One region of the Streptomyces sp. NPDC096310 genome, then DNA from elsewhere that is predicted to be linked to it. Evidence: riboswitches for the same ligand, from Rfam matches in the RefSeq annotation. Region 1 holds a riboswitch; each other region holds the start of a gene.

Region 1 (4,695 bases):
CCGCAAGGCCAAGGAGACCATCGACAAGCTGGTCAAGGACGGCGAGGTCGGCGAGGACGAGGGACGTCGCGCCGAGAAGGAGCTCGACGACACCACCGCGAAGTACGTCGCACAAGTGGACGAGCTGCTCAAGCACAAGGAAGCCGAGCTGCTCGAAGTCTGATGAACGACTCTTCCCGGGGGGCCTTGCCGACAGCCGGTTACTGGGGACCGACCGACCAGGGGGCTGCCCCGGCGGGTCCCGCATACGATGAGCATTCCGCACAGCAGACTCGGCCCATGCCCATCGTGCCCGACGAACCCGCGAACGACGGGGCCCAGAACGACGACCGGGGGGCTGCTCGGCCGGGTGGCCCCCTGTTCCGCGACGAGACTTCGCAGGAGCCCATGGCCGACCCCCCGCCGTCCCCGCCGAAGAAGCGGGCCGGTCGTGATCTTCGCGCGGCCATAGGAGTCGGTGTCGGGCTCGGCGCCGTGGTCGCGGCGTCGCTCTTCATCGTCAAGGCCGTGTTCATCGGTGTCATAGCGATCGCCGTGGTCGTGGGGCTGTGGGAGCTGACCTCACGGCTAGACGAGAAGAAGGGCATCAAGGCACCGCTCGTACCGCTGGCCGTGGGCGGCGCCGCGATGGTCGTCGCCGGGTACGCGCGCGGTGCAGAGGGTGCCTGGGTCGCGATGGCCCTCACCGCTCTCGCCGTGCTGATCTGGCGGATGACGGAGCCGCCTGAGGGCTACCTCAAGGACGTCACCGCGGGGGTCTTCGCCGCGTTCTACGTGCCCTTCCTGGCGACCTTTGTCGCGATGATGCTCACAGCGGGGGACGGTTCGCAGCGTGTGCTGATGTTCCTTGTGCTCACCGTCGTCAGTGACACCGGCGCGTACGCGGTCGGCTGGCGCATCGGTACGCACAAGCTCGCGCCCCGTATCAGCCCCGGCAAGACCTGGGAGGGGCTCGGCGGCGCCGTCACCTTCGCGATGGTGGCCGGCGCGCTCCTGATGGAGTTCCTGATCGACGGCGGCGCCTGGTGGCAGGGGCTGCTGATCGGTCTGGCCGTCGCGGCCAGCGCCACGCTCGGCGATCTCGGCGAGTCCATGATCAAGCGTGACCTCGGGATCAAGGACATGGGCACGCTGCTGCCGGGGCACGGCGGGATCATGGACCGGCTCGACTCGCTGCTGCCCACGGCGCCGGTGGTCTGGCTGCTCCTGGTGCTCTTCGTGGGGGCCTGACCGGGTCCTGAGGGGGCTACGCGCCGCCCACGGCGCGGCGCGTAGCCCCCTCGTGGCCTCTTCTCGGCGCGGTCTCCCGGAGCGGTCTCTCTTAGTAGTCTCTCCGGGCGGCGTGCGGGGCGCTGGCCACGTGGCGCCGTCTGCGACACTGGATGAACCATGCCTGCACCCGGAGAACTCACTTTCGTCGCGCCCCGCGGAGCCAAGAAGCCCCCGCGGCATCTCGCCGACCTCACCCCCGCCGAGCGCCGCGAGGCCGTCGCCGCCATCGGGGAGAAGGCGTTCCGCGCCAAGCAACTGTCGCAGCACTACTTCGCGCGGTACGCGCACGACCCCGAGCAGTGGACGGATATCCCGGCCGCCGCACGGCAGAAACTCGCGACGGAGCTGCTGCCCGACCTGATGTCGGTGGTGCGGCACATCTCGTGCGACGACGACACGACCCGTAAGACGCTCTGGCGACTGCACGACGGCACGCTCGTCGAGTCCGTACTGATGCGCTACCCCGACCGGGTCACCATGTGCATCTCGTCGCAGGCGGGCTGCGGGATGAACTGTCCCTTCTGCGCGACCGGACAGGCAGGCCTGGACCGTAATCTGTCCACCGCGGAGATCGTCCACCAGATCGTCGACGGGATGCGCGCCCTGCGCGACGGCGAGGTCCCCGGTGGCCCCGCCCGGCTGTCCAACATCGTCTTCATGGGCATGGGCGAGCCTCTCGCCAACTACAAGCGCGTCGTCGGCGCGATCCGGCGGCTCACCGACCCCGAGCCGGACGGCCTGGGCATCTCGCAGCGCGGGATCACCGTCTCCACGGTCGGTCTGGTGCCCGCGATGCTGCGCTTCGCCGACGAGGGCTTCAAGTGCCGGCTCGCGGTCTCCCTGCACGCCCCCGACGACGAGCTGCGCGACACCCTCGTTCCGGTCAATACGCGCTGGAAGGTCCGAGAGGTGCTGGACGCCGCGTGGGAGTACGCGGAGAAGTCCGGCCGCCGGATCTCCATCGAGTACGCCCTGATCCGCGACATCAACGACCAGGCCTGGCGGGGCGATCGGCTCGGTCGGCTCCTCAAGGGCAAGCGGGTCCACGTCAACCTGATCCCGCTCAACCCGACCCCGGGCTCCAAGTGGACGGCGTCGCGCCCGGAGGACGAGAAGAAGTTCGTCGAGGCGATCGCGGCGCACGGCGTTCCGGTGACCGTACGCGACACACGGGGCCAGGAGATCGACGGGGCATGCGGACAGTTGGCTGCCACGGAGCGGTAGCGCGGTCTGGGGGTAACCTTGGGCCGAAACGTATTGCATATTTTCCGACAGGGGAGCGCCACAGCGCTGAGAGTGCGGCACATGTCCGTGAGAGCGGGCAGCGGTCGCAGACCCTCTGAACCTTGCCCGGGTCATTCTGGGTAGGAAGTTCGGACATCACTCAAGCTGTTGCGCCCTGCCCAGGGCCCGGTCCGTGCCGATGACCGGGCCCGGGGCAGGGCCGCGTCTTCTCCTGGACTTCCCAGGAGGAAAACCAGTGAGCACCATTCGTACCTGTACCGGCGCCAGAAGGGCGGCGTTCGCCGCGCTGGCCGCGGCGCTCGGCGCCACGACCCTCGCGGCCTGCGGCGGTTCCGACGGCTCCGCGTCGTCCGGCGACGGGGGGAGTGGCGGCGCGCAGTCCAAGACCGTCACCCTCGTCAGCCACGACTCCTTCAACGCGTCCCCCGCGGTGCTGAAGGAGTTCACCAAGGAGACCGGTTACACCGTCAAGGTACTGAAGAGCGGCGACGCCGGCGAAGCGCTCAACAAGGAGATCCTGACCAAGGGATCGCCCCAGGGGGACGTCTTCTTCGGCGTCGACAACACCCTGCTCTCCCGCGCCCTGGACAATGACCTCTTCGCGCCGTACGGGGCGAAGGGCCTGGACCGTGTCGACGCGAGCGCGCAGCTCGATAAGGAGAAGCACCGGGTCACGCCGATCGATATCGGTGATATATGCATCAACTATGACAAGAAGTACTTCGCTGACAAGGAGCTGGCGCCGCCGCAGTCCTTCGACGACCTGATCAAGCCTCAGTACAAGAACCTCCTGGTCACCGAGAACGCCGCGACATCCTCGCCCGGCCTCGGCTTTCTCCTGGGCACCGTCGCGCACTACGGGGACGACGGCTGGCAGGACTACTGGAAGGAGCTCAAGGACAACGGCGTCCAGGTCGTCGACGGGTGGGAGCAGGCGTACAACGAGAGCTTCTCCGGCTCACCGGGCGGAAAGAAGGCCAAGGGCGACCGGCCGCTGGTCGTCTCGTACGCCTCCAGCCCGCCCGTGGAGGTGCTGTACGCGAAGCCGCAGCCCCAGAAGGCCCCGACGGGGGTCTCCACGGGTACCTGCTTCCGGCAGACCGAGTTCGCGGGGCTGCTCGACGGCGCGAAGAACGTGGCCGGTGGCAAGGCTCTGCTGGACTTCCTGATCAGTGAGAAGTTCCAGGCGGACATGCCGCTGAACATGTTCGTCAACCCTGTGGTCAAGGGCGTCGCGCTGCCCGAACTGTTCACGAAGTTCGGTGCGACCATCGACCGGCCCGAGACCGTGGCGCCCGACCGTATCGCCGCCAACCGTGAGCAGTGGATCCAGTCGTGGTCCTCCCTCGTAGTGAAGTAACCGCCGAGGAGAAGGACCGGGCGGCGGAGAAGGACGGCCGGGCCGTGCGAGGCACGGTGACGCGCCGTGGCGGCGTACGGGGCGGGCCACGGCGCGTGCTACGGGGCTCTGTGCGCGGCGCTCTGCGCATGCCCGGCGCCTTGCGAGGCCGGCAGTGGCGAGGGAACGGGCGCGGGCGCGGCAGCGCCGTACGCCTCGCCCTCATGGCCGGGCCGCTCGCCTTCTTCGCCGTCTTCTTCGCCTACCCCGTGGTCGCAATTGTCGGTCGCGGCCTCAAGAGGGACGGTGCCTGGCAGTTCGGACGCGTCGGCGACGTACTGAGCCGCCCCGACATCCTCGGCGTCCTGTGGTTCACCACCTGGCAGGCGCTCGTCTCCACTGCGCTCACGTTGCTGATCGCGCTGCCCGGCGCCTATGTCTTCGCGCGCTTCTCCTTCCCCGGGAAGCAACTGCTGCGCGCCGTGGTCACCGTGCCCTTCGTGCTGCCCACTGTCGTCGTCGGCACCGCCTTCCTGGCGCTTCTCGGGCGGGGTGGACTCCTCGACGACCTGTGGGGCGTGCGGCTCGACACCACCGTCTGGGCGATCCTTCTCGCCCATGTCTTCTTCAACTACGCGGTGGTCGTACGCACCGTGGGTGGTCTGTGGTCACAGCTCGACCCGCGCCAGGAGGAAGCGGCGCGCGTGCTGGGCGCCGGACGACTCGCGGCGTGGCGTCGCGTGACCCTGCCCGCGCTCGCACCGGCCGTCGCAGCCGCCGCGCTGATGGTCTTCCTCTTCACGTTCACCTCCTTCGGCGTCGTACAGATCCTCGGTGGC
Region 2 (4,695 bases), on a different contig from region 1:
AGCTCGACGAGGCGTCCCGCCGCGACCATCTGGACCGCTACCCCGTCCGTCCGCTCACCCCGTACTCGGTGCCGGACCGGAGCACCCTGCTGGAGCGCCTCGACGCGCTGGGGCGGACGGAACCGGTCCTCTCCCGCCAGGAGTACCGGCTCGGCACGGTCTGCGCCGCCGTACCGGTCACGGTCGGAGCGATGGCGGCCGCCGTGGCCATTTCTATACCGCTCTGTCAACAGAAGCGGCTGCTTCCGACGGCCGAGCGGTTACGCAGAGAGATCGGATCCCTGCTGACCTCGCAAATCCTCTCTATCAGTATCTGAAAAATTACTCCTTGTGATCTGCTAGCGCTTACAGGACGATTGCGTCAAGAGGGTCAACGGGGATCATTCCCAGCCACTGTTCCATCTACTCCGGAGTACAACGATGCGCGAGTCGGTCCAGGCCGAGGTCCTGATGAGCTTCCTCGTCTCCGAGGAGCTGTCGTTCCGTATCCCGGTGGAACTCCACTACAAGGTGGCTGATCCCTACGCGGTACGGATGACATTCCATCTGCCCGGCGATGCACCTGTGACCTGGACTTTCGGTCGCGAACTGCTGCTCGACGGCATCAACACACCCAGCGGGGACGGTGATGTGCACATCTCCCCGACGACCCCCGAGGACCTCTCGGACGTCCATATGCGGCTCCAGGTCGGCGACGACCACGCGCTCTTCCGTGTGAGCGCCGCACCGCTGGTGGCCTTCCTGGACCGTACGGACCGGTTGGTCCCGCTCGGCCAGGAGCGCACACTCAGTGACTTCGAAGGCAGCCTTGAGGAGGAGCTGGGCCGCATCCTCGCCGAGGAGAACGCGGGCTGACGGCCCGTCGAGGGGGGCCGTCCGGGTGATTCTGCCCTCCCGGGTGGCCCGGATCCCTCCCGCTCCGCTCGGGCTACTTCTTACGGCGGCGGCCCCGGCCGCCGGTCCCGCGCATCCCCGGGGCCGGCACCAGCAGCCCCCGGGACTCCTGAGGCTCCCAGCCGGGCCCGGCCCCGGGGCCCGCCTCCGGTCCGTCCGGGGCGGGCGGCGATGGCAGGGGCGCGGGGTTCTCCGGGGCGGACCGGTCGGCGGAGACCACCAGCGCCGCCAGCGCCGTCGTCACCGGCACCGACGCGACCAGGCCGATCGAACCCACCAGCGTCCGTACGATCTCCTCCGCAACCAGCTCACTGTTGGCGACCGTCCCCACGCTCGACTGCGCGATTGAGAAGAGCAGCAGCAGCGGCAGCGCGGCACCCGCGTAAGCCAGCACGAGCGTATTGACCACGGACGCGATGTGGTCCCGGCCGATCCGGATGCCCGCCCGGTACAGCGCCCTGGGCCCCATCGTCGGATCGGCCTGGCGCAGCTCCCACACCGCCGAGGTCTGCGTCACCGTCACATCGTCGAGCACACCGAGCGAACCGATGATCACCCCGGCCAGCAGGAGGCCGCTCATGTCGATCTCCGGATAGAGGCCATGGATCAGCCCCGTGTTGTCATCGGTGTTGCCGGACAGGCTCGCCCAGCCGATGAAGAGCGACCCCAGCAAGCCGATCAGCAGCAGCGAGATCAGGGTGCCCAGCACCGCCACCGAGGTGCGGGCCGTCAGACCGTGGCACAGATACAGCGCGATCAGCATGATCGCGCTCGCCCCCACCACCGCCACGACCAGCGGATTCGAGCCCTGGAGGATCGCCGGCAGGATGAACAGCGTCAGGATCGCGAACGAGACCACGAGCGCCACCAGCGCCATGACCCCCCGCATCCGTCCCACCACGATCACCGCGAGCGCGAAGATCCCCGCCAGCAGCGTCAGCGGGAACTGGCGGTCCACATCGGAGACCGAGTACTGGAGATCCCGGGGAGCGTCCGGCGCATAGGCGACCACAACGCCCTGTTTCACGTGAAACTGCCGCGGTGCGTCGGGCTGGACGATCTCGACGAAGGTGTGACCTTTCTCCTTGCCCTCCTTCAGTTCGACCGTCGCCTTCTTGCACTCCCCCGTCTCCTCCTGGACCGCCTCGCGGCCCTGCGGAGTCGAGGTGTCACCGGTCGACGGGACCTGGGAGGCGTTCACGTCCTTACAGGCGACGCGCTCGATCTGGACGACCTGGCCCGCGTAGGTCTGCCGGTCGAAGCCCACGCCGGTCCGCTCGTGCGCGGGTGCGCCGCCCGGCCAGAGCACGGCGAGCCCGACCACCACGGCGGCCGCGAATGGAATCAGCACCGCCGCGATCACCTTGCGGAGGTGCCGGGAGACCGGCATGGCGGGGCCATGACTGTGCGAGTGGGCGCCCGGTTCGTGAGTCTGCGTGGGTGGGGTCACCGACCGATCATCGCAAGAAGCCGGAGGATGCGGGGGGCCCTCTGTTCAGCGCGCCCGATTTGACGCTAGCGTGGAGGCACCTTTGCACACGCGGGAGCTCGGAGCACCGGGCTGAGAGGGCGCTGACGTGTAGTCCCGGGGACGGAACCCCGGACACCTGCGCTGCGCCGACCGCTGAACCTGTTACCGGGTAATGCCGGCGTAGGGAGTAGGTCTCATGACCCATCAGGACGCACACACGCCTGCCTCCAGCTCGGAGGGCAGCAGCGCGGACCCGGCCCCCTCGGGCGAGGCCGCGGGCGGACGCTCCATCGGCTGGCACAAGGGATACATCGAGGGCTCCCGCCCCGATCTCCGTGTGCCGGTCCGCCAGGTCCACCTCACCAACGGCGAGGACGTCACGCTGTACGACACCTCGGGGCCGTACACCGACCCCACCGTCGAGACCGACGTACGCCGCGGTCTCGCGCCGCTGCGGGAGAACTGGATCATCGGCCGCGGCGACACCGAGGAATACGCGGGCCGACCGCCGCGCCCCGAGGACGACGGGCTCAAGCACACCTCCCCGCGCGGCGGGCTGCTCGGGAGCGGGACGACGGATCTGCGGGGCCTCGACGCGGTCTTCCCCGGGCGGCCCCGCCAGCCGCGCCGGACCCGCACGGACCGGGCGGTCACCCAGCTCGCGTACGCCCGCCGGGGAGAGATCACCCCGGAGATGGAGTACGTCGCGATCCGCGAGAACGTCGCCCCTGAGGTGGTCCGCGAGGAGATCGCCGCGGGCCGCGCCGTGCTGCCGGCCAATGTCAATCACCCGGAGACCGAGCCGATGATCATCGGCAAGCGGTTCCTGGTGAAGGTCAACGCCAACATCGGCAACTCCGCGGTCACCTCCTCCATCGAGGAGGAGGTGGAGAAGATGACGTGGGCGACCCGCTGGGGCGCGGACACGGTCATGGACCTCTCCACCGGCCGCAACATCCACACCACCCGCGAGTGGGTGCTGCGCAACTCCCCCGTGCCCATCGGCACCGTGCCGCTCTACCAGGCGCTCGAAAAGGTCGACGGCAAGGCCGAGGAGCTGACCTGGGAGATCTACAAGGACACCGTGATCGAACAGGCCGAGCAGGGCGTCGACTACATGACGGTCCACGCCGGTGTCCTGCTGCGCTACGTACCGCTCACCGCCCGCCGGAAGACCGGCATCGTCTCGCGCGGCGGCTCGATCATGGCCGCCTGGTGCCTCGCGCACCACAAGGAGTCGTTCCTCTACGAGAACTTCGATGAGCTGTGCGAGATCCTCGCCGCGTACGACGTGACGTACTCCCTCGGCGACGGACTGCGGCCGGGCTCCATCGCGGACGCCAACGACGAGGCGCAGTTCGCCGAGTTGCGCACGCTGGGCGAGCTGAACTCGATCGCCAAGAGCCACCACGTGCAGACCATGATCGAGGGCCCGGGCCATGTCCCGATGCACAAGATCAAGGAGAACATCGACCTCCAGCAGGAGATCTGCGAGGAGGCGCCGTTCTACACGCTCGGTCCGCTGACCACCGATGTCGCCCCGGCGTACGACCACATCACCTCCGGGATCGGCGCGGCGATGATCGCGTGGTGGGGTACGGCGATGCTCTGTTACGTCACGCCCAAGGAACACCTCGGTCTGCCGGACCGCGACGATGTGAAGACGGGCGTCATCACATACAAGATCGCGGCTCATGCGGCGGATCTCGCCAAGGGGCATCCAGGGGCGCAGGAGTGGGACGACGCGCTGTCGGACGCCCGGTTCGAGTTCCGCTGGGAGGACCAGTTCAATCTGGCGCTCGATCCGGACACGGCACGGGAGTTCCACGACGAGACGTTGCCGGCGGAGCCCGCGAAGACGGCGCACTTCTGCTCGATGTGCGGCCCCAAGTTCTGCTCGATGAAGATCTCGCAGGACATCCGGCGCGAGCACGGCGGAGAGATGGCGGGCGGCGCGGGTGAGTCCGGGGCGGACGGGCCAGGGGCGCCGGCGGGCGAGATCGAGGCGGGCATGGCGGAGAAGTCCAGGGAGTTCGCCGCGGCCGGCAACCGGGTCTATCTGCCGCTGGCCGACTGACCGTCACGGCACCGGGCTGGGCGCCTGTCACGGACCCACGCGGGCCCCCCGTACCGCTCTGGAGTCCCCGCGGCCCCGGCGACAGGCACCGGGCCCGGCCCCGGCCGGCCCCCGGGCGCCCGGCCAGGTCATTCAGGCCGGTGCTCGGGGCCGCCGAAGTCGGGGCTGGTGAAGTCCGGACCGCTGAAGTCCGGGCTGCTGAAGTTCGGTCGCTGCCCGGCGGTGGAGCCCTCGTGGGGGCTGCTGAAGTCAG
Region 3 (4,695 bases), on a different contig from region 1:
GCGTGCCGCATCGCCTCGGCCATCAGCACCGGTTCCCGGGCGCGGGTGACCGCCGACGCCAGCATCACCGCCGCACATCCCAGCTCCATCGCGAGCGCCGCGTCCGACGCGGTGCCCGCGCCCGCGTCCAGGATCACCGGGACCCGGGCGCGCTCCACGATGAGCTGGAAGTTGTGCGGGTTGCGGATGCCGAGACCGGAGCCGATGGGCGAGCCCAGCGGCATGATCGCGGCGCACCCCACGTCCTCCAGCTTCGCCGCGAGGACCGGGTCGTCGTTGGTGTACGGCAGCACTGTGAAACCGTCGTCCACCAGGGTCTCGGCGGCGTCCAGCAGCTCGACCGGGTCGGGCAGCAGAGTGCGCTCGTCCGCGACCACCTCCAGCTTGACCCACTGCGTGCCGAGCGCCTCGCGGGCGAGCCGGGCGGTGAGGACGGCCTCGCCGGCGGTGAAACAGCCCGCCGTGTTGGGCAGCGCACGGATGCCCAGCGTGTTGAGCACGGAGAGCACGGAGCCCCGCACGGTGGGGTCGAGGCGGCGCATCGCGACCGTGGTCAGTTCGGTGCCGGAGGCGATCAGTGAGCGTTCGAGGATGTCGAGGCTGGGCGCCCCGCCCGTGCCCATGATCAGCCGGGAGGCGAAGGTGGTGGAGCCGATGGTGAGAAGGTCGTCGGCCATTCCGTCAGCCTCCCTGGACGGCGGTGAGGACTTCGACCCGGTCGCCGTCGCTGAGCGCGGTGCCGGACCAGCGGGTACGGGGGACCACCGTCTCGTTGACGGCGGCGGCCACCCCGGAGCGCGCCGGAGTGAGGGTCGCGACGACGGTGTCGAGCGTCGTCGCGGCGGCGAACTCGCGTGGCTCGCCGTTGACGGAGACGTACATCACGGCGGTGTTCATACGGACTGCTCCAGGGAGACGGACGGAGAACCGGTCACGGTGGCCGCGGTAGGGGGGCCGTGCGCGGTGGAGGCCTCTGAGGGGAGCGGGAAGCCGGACGGGCGCGGAGAGCGGGACGCGGCGGCGGAGAAGCGCATCGGGGTGAACGGCGCGGCCTCGGGCGGCAGCTCACCGGACGTCAGGACCGTCGCCAGCACATCCCCGGTGACCGGCGTCAGCAGCACCCCGTTGCGGTGGTGACCGGTGGCCAGCGACAGACCCGGCAGCACGGTCGGCCCGAGCAGCGGCGCGTTGTCCGGCGAGCAGGGGCGCAGACCCGCGCGGGTCTCGGTGAGCGGCAGCTCGGTGATGCCGGGCACCAGCGCGTGCGCGTCGCGCAGCAGCTCGTACACCCCGCCCGCCGTCACGGTGGTGTCCCAGCCCAGCTCCTCGCTGGTCGCGCCGACGACGAGCTCGCCGTTCTCGCGCGGCACGAGATAGACCTCGGAGCCGCGCACCACGGCCCGTACCGTCCGGGACAGGAAGGGCGCGTACGGGCCGGGCACCGCCAGGCGCAGGACCTGCCCCTTGACCGGCCGCACCGGCGGCACGGCCTCCGGGGGGATGCCCGCGAGCCTCCCGCTGAGGCTGCCGCCCGCCAGCACCACCCGGTCCGCGCCGAGCACGCCGCCATCGGCCAGCACGGCGCCGGTGGCCCGGTCCCGTACCACGGAGAGCCCCCGCACCCAGGCGCGGTGGAAGACCACCCCGGCCCGTTCGCAGGCCGCGAGGAGCGCGGCGGCGAGCCGGCGCGGATCGATCTGGTGGTCGCCGTCGACGCGCAGCCCGCCGCGTACGCCCGGCGCGAGCATCGGCTCCAGGCGCCGGCATTCGCGCCCCGTGAGCCACTCGGACGTCAGCCCCGAGCGCACCTGGAGGGCGTGCAGCTCCCGGAGCTGGGCCCGGTCGTCGGAGTCCAGCGCCACGGCGAGCGTGCCACACGCGCGGTAGCCGGTGTCCCGGCCGCTCGCCTCCTCCAGCTCCTCGACGAACGCGGGATAGCGCGCGGCGGAGGCGAGATTGAGGCCGAGCAGGGTCTGCTCGCCGTGGTGGAGTTCGGTGACGGCGGCCAGCATGCCCGCCGCGACGCGCGCCGCGCCGCCGCCCGGACCGGGGTCGGCGAGAGCGGTACGCAGCCCGCGCTGCGCCGCCCGCCAGGCCGTGACCAGGCCGATGATGCCGCCCCCGACGACGAGGACGTCGTACCCCGCACAGGAGGCCGCAGCGGCCCCTCGCACTCCATGGGGCGGCTCTTCCCGAGGTGACCCCTGGGATGACTGCATGGGCGTCCAGCCCCTCCCTTCGCCGGCATGACCCGGATCAGGTTCGTACGGTCGGAGGCCGCTCCAGCCTCCCTCTCAGCCCGGTGCGTCCGGACTCCCGCGAGGTAGTGTCGGCGGCCAGCCTAACGCGCGGTATGCCGCGCGGTAAGGGAGCGTCGCCCGTGGCCACCGCGGGTGAAGCGCGACGGCGGCACGTCGTCGGGCCACGGGCTCTCCACCGTCGTGTGACGGAGGAGCTTCCCCCGGGCGCCCCCGCGCCGATCTAAGGTGACCGGGTGAGCGAACAGCGGCAGGAACACGCAGGGAACGCGCGGCCGGAGGGGCCCGGGGTGGTCGTCGTCGGCGCGGGCATGGCGGGCGTACAGACCGCCGTGGCCCTGCGCGAGAAGGGGTACGAGGGCAGGATCACCTTGATCGGTGAGGAACCGCACGCGCCCTACGACCGGCCCCCGCTCTCCAAGGCCGTACTGCTCGGCCAGGCCGACGGATCGGCCTTCGACATCGACTTCGAAGCCCTCTCCGTCGACCTCGTGGTGGGCCGGAAGGCCACCGGACTGCGCCCGTCCGACCGGGAGATCGACACCACCGTCGGTCCCCTCCCGTACGAGGTGCTGGTCATCGCCACCGGCGCCGAGGCCACCGTCCTGCCCGGCACGGAGGGCGTGCCCGGCGTCCATCCGCTGCGCACGCTCGACGACGCCGAGCGGCTGCGCCCCGTGCTGGAGCGACGGCAGCGGGTCGTGGTCGTGGGCGCCGGGTGGATCGGCGCGGAGTTCACCACCGCCGCCCGCGAGGCCGGCTGCGCCGCGACGGTCGTGGAGGCGGCCGACGGGCCGCTGGCCGGCGCCCTGCCGGCCGAGGTGGCCGCCCCCATGACCGGCTGGTACGCGGAGAGCGGCGCCACGCTGCTGACACACGCGCGGGTGGCCGGCGTCGAGCGGGGCACCGTCGTCCTGGCCGACGGCCGCCGGCTCCCCGCCGACGCGGTGGTCGTGGGCATCGGCGCACGGCCCGCGACGGCCTGGCTCGCCGGCTCGGGTATCGCGCTGGGCGCGGACGGATCGGTCACCGCGGACGAGCGGCTGCGCACCTCGCTGCCCGATGTGTACGCGGTCGGTGACTGCGCGTCCTTCCCGTCGGCGCGCTACGGCGAACGGCTGCTCGTCCACCACTGGGACAACGCGCTCCAGGGCCCGCTCACGGTGGCAGCCCAGGCCGTCGGGGAGACCGAGCGGGTCTACGACCCCGTGCCGTACTTCTGGTCGGAGCAGTTCGGCCGGTTCGTCCAGTACGCGGGCCACCACCCGGCGGCCGACACCCTGGTACGGCGCGGCGACCCGGCGGGGGCGGCCTGGTCGGTGGTCTGGCTGCGCGAGGGCGTCCTGGTGGCCCTGCTGGCCGTCGGGCGACCCCGCGACCTGGCCCAGGGCCGCAAGCTGATCGAGACGGGCACCCGTCTCGACCCGGTGCTGTCGGCCGATCCGGCGGTACCGCTGCGCAAGGCGGCGCTCTGAGAATTTCCGGGCGCCAGGACCGGTCCGAGCGCCGTTTCGGCCCGGTTTCGCCCCCGTCCGGGGTGGCTCGGGGTGCCCACTGTCAGTCCGGGATGGCACGCTTGTCCTGTGACCGAGATTGACGCAAAGATCGATGCTCTCGTCCCCGCCTGGCTTCACCTGCCCGATATCGCCGAAATGCTCGATGTCGAGGTGACGCGCGTGCGGCAGTTGGTGAAGGAAGGCCAGCTCATCGCCGTGCGCCGGGGTGAGAACAGGGCGCTCCAGGTGCCCGCGGCCTTCATCGACGGCAACAAGGTCGTCAAGGGCCTCGCCGGGACCCTGACGCTCCTGAGGGACGACCACTTCACCGACGAAGAGATGCTTGAGTGGCTCTTCACCCCCGACCCGAGCCTGCCCGGCACCCCCGCGCAGGCGCTCAGCGAGAACCGCGGTACGGAGGTGAAGCGCCGGGCCCAGGCGCTCGCCGTCTGACGGCCCGGTCCTGCCGCGGGCGGACGGCGTTCCCGCTGTCCGCCCGCTGCGGGACCGTCGCGGATCCGAGGCACAGACGTACGTACGACACACACGCACCACGCGGAACCGACGCGCGAACCGACGCGCGAACAAATGGCGGAACCAACGTGGAACCAACGGGGGGACCTTCCCATGCCCACGCCCCACCAGGCACTGTCCGACGCGCGGCTCTACCTGTGCGTGGACGCCCGCAAGCGGCAGGGTGACCTCCCCGCGTTCCTCGACGCCGTGCTGGCGTCCGGCGTGGACATCGTGCAGCTCCGTGACAAGGGCATGGAGGCGGCCGAGGAGCTGGACCACCTCCGGGTCTTCGCCGACGCCTGCCGCCGCCACGGCACGCTGCTCGCCGTGAACGACCGCGCCGACGTGGCGCACGCCATCGGCTCCGACGTGCTCCACCTCGGCCAGGGCGACCTGCCCGTCCCGGCCGCCCGGGCCATCCTCGG

What was found. Region 1 has a riboswitch for thiamine pyrophosphate ahead of ACIQ7D_RS25915 (thiamine ABC transporter substrate binding subunit). Riboswitches for the same ligand answer to the same signal wherever they lie in the genome.
Region 2: linked by a shared signal. The riboswitch ahead of thiC (phosphomethylpyrimidine synthase ThiC) and the one ahead of ACIQ7D_RS25915 (thiamine ABC transporter substrate binding subunit) in region 1 are both predicted to bind thiamine pyrophosphate.
Region 3: linked by a shared signal. The riboswitch ahead of thiO (glycine oxidase ThiO) and the one ahead of ACIQ7D_RS25915 (thiamine ABC transporter substrate binding subunit) in region 1 are both predicted to bind thiamine pyrophosphate.

The regions. Positions count from the first base shown of each region.
Region 1 is NZ_JBIWFO010000016.1:97,513-102,207, reverse strand. Features, by position in the region: gene frr (ribosome recycling factor) at 1-163, shown strand, start outside; gene ACIQ7D_RS25925 (phosphatidate cytidylyltransferase) at 163-1,230, shown strand; gene rlmN (23S rRNA (adenine(2503)-C(2))-methyltransferase RlmN) at 1,390-2,496, shown strand; TPP riboswitch at 2,536-2,661, shown strand; gene ACIQ7D_RS25915 (thiamine ABC transporter substrate binding subunit) at 2,753-3,877, shown strand; gene ACIQ7D_RS25910 (ABC transporter permease) at 4,081-4,695, shown strand, end outside.
Region 2 is NZ_JBIWFO010000002.1:562,221-566,915, forward strand. Features, by position in the region: gene ACIQ7D_RS07995 (IclR family transcriptional regulator) at 1-317, shown strand, start outside; gene ACIQ7D_RS08000 (SsgA family sporulation/cell division regulator) at 421-855, shown strand; gene ACIQ7D_RS08005 (YibE/F family protein) at 929-2,284, opposite strand; TPP riboswitch at 2,425-2,569, shown strand; gene thiC (phosphomethylpyrimidine synthase ThiC) at 2,562-4,442, shown strand; gene ACIQ7D_RS08015 (hypothetical protein) at 4,571-4,695, opposite strand, start outside.
Region 3 is NZ_JBIWFO010000026.1:28,346-33,040, forward strand. Features, by position in the region: gene ACIQ7D_RS31995 (thiazole synthase) at 1-677, opposite strand, end outside; gene thiS (sulfur carrier protein ThiS) at 682-882, opposite strand; gene thiO (glycine oxidase ThiO) at 894-2,219, opposite strand; TPP riboswitch at 2,217-2,330, opposite strand; gene ACIQ7D_RS32010 (NAD(P)/FAD-dependent oxidoreductase) at 2,495-3,733, shown strand; gene ACIQ7D_RS32015 (Rv2175c family DNA-binding protein) at 3,842-4,207, shown strand; gene thiE (thiamine phosphate synthase) at 4,382-4,695, shown strand, end outside.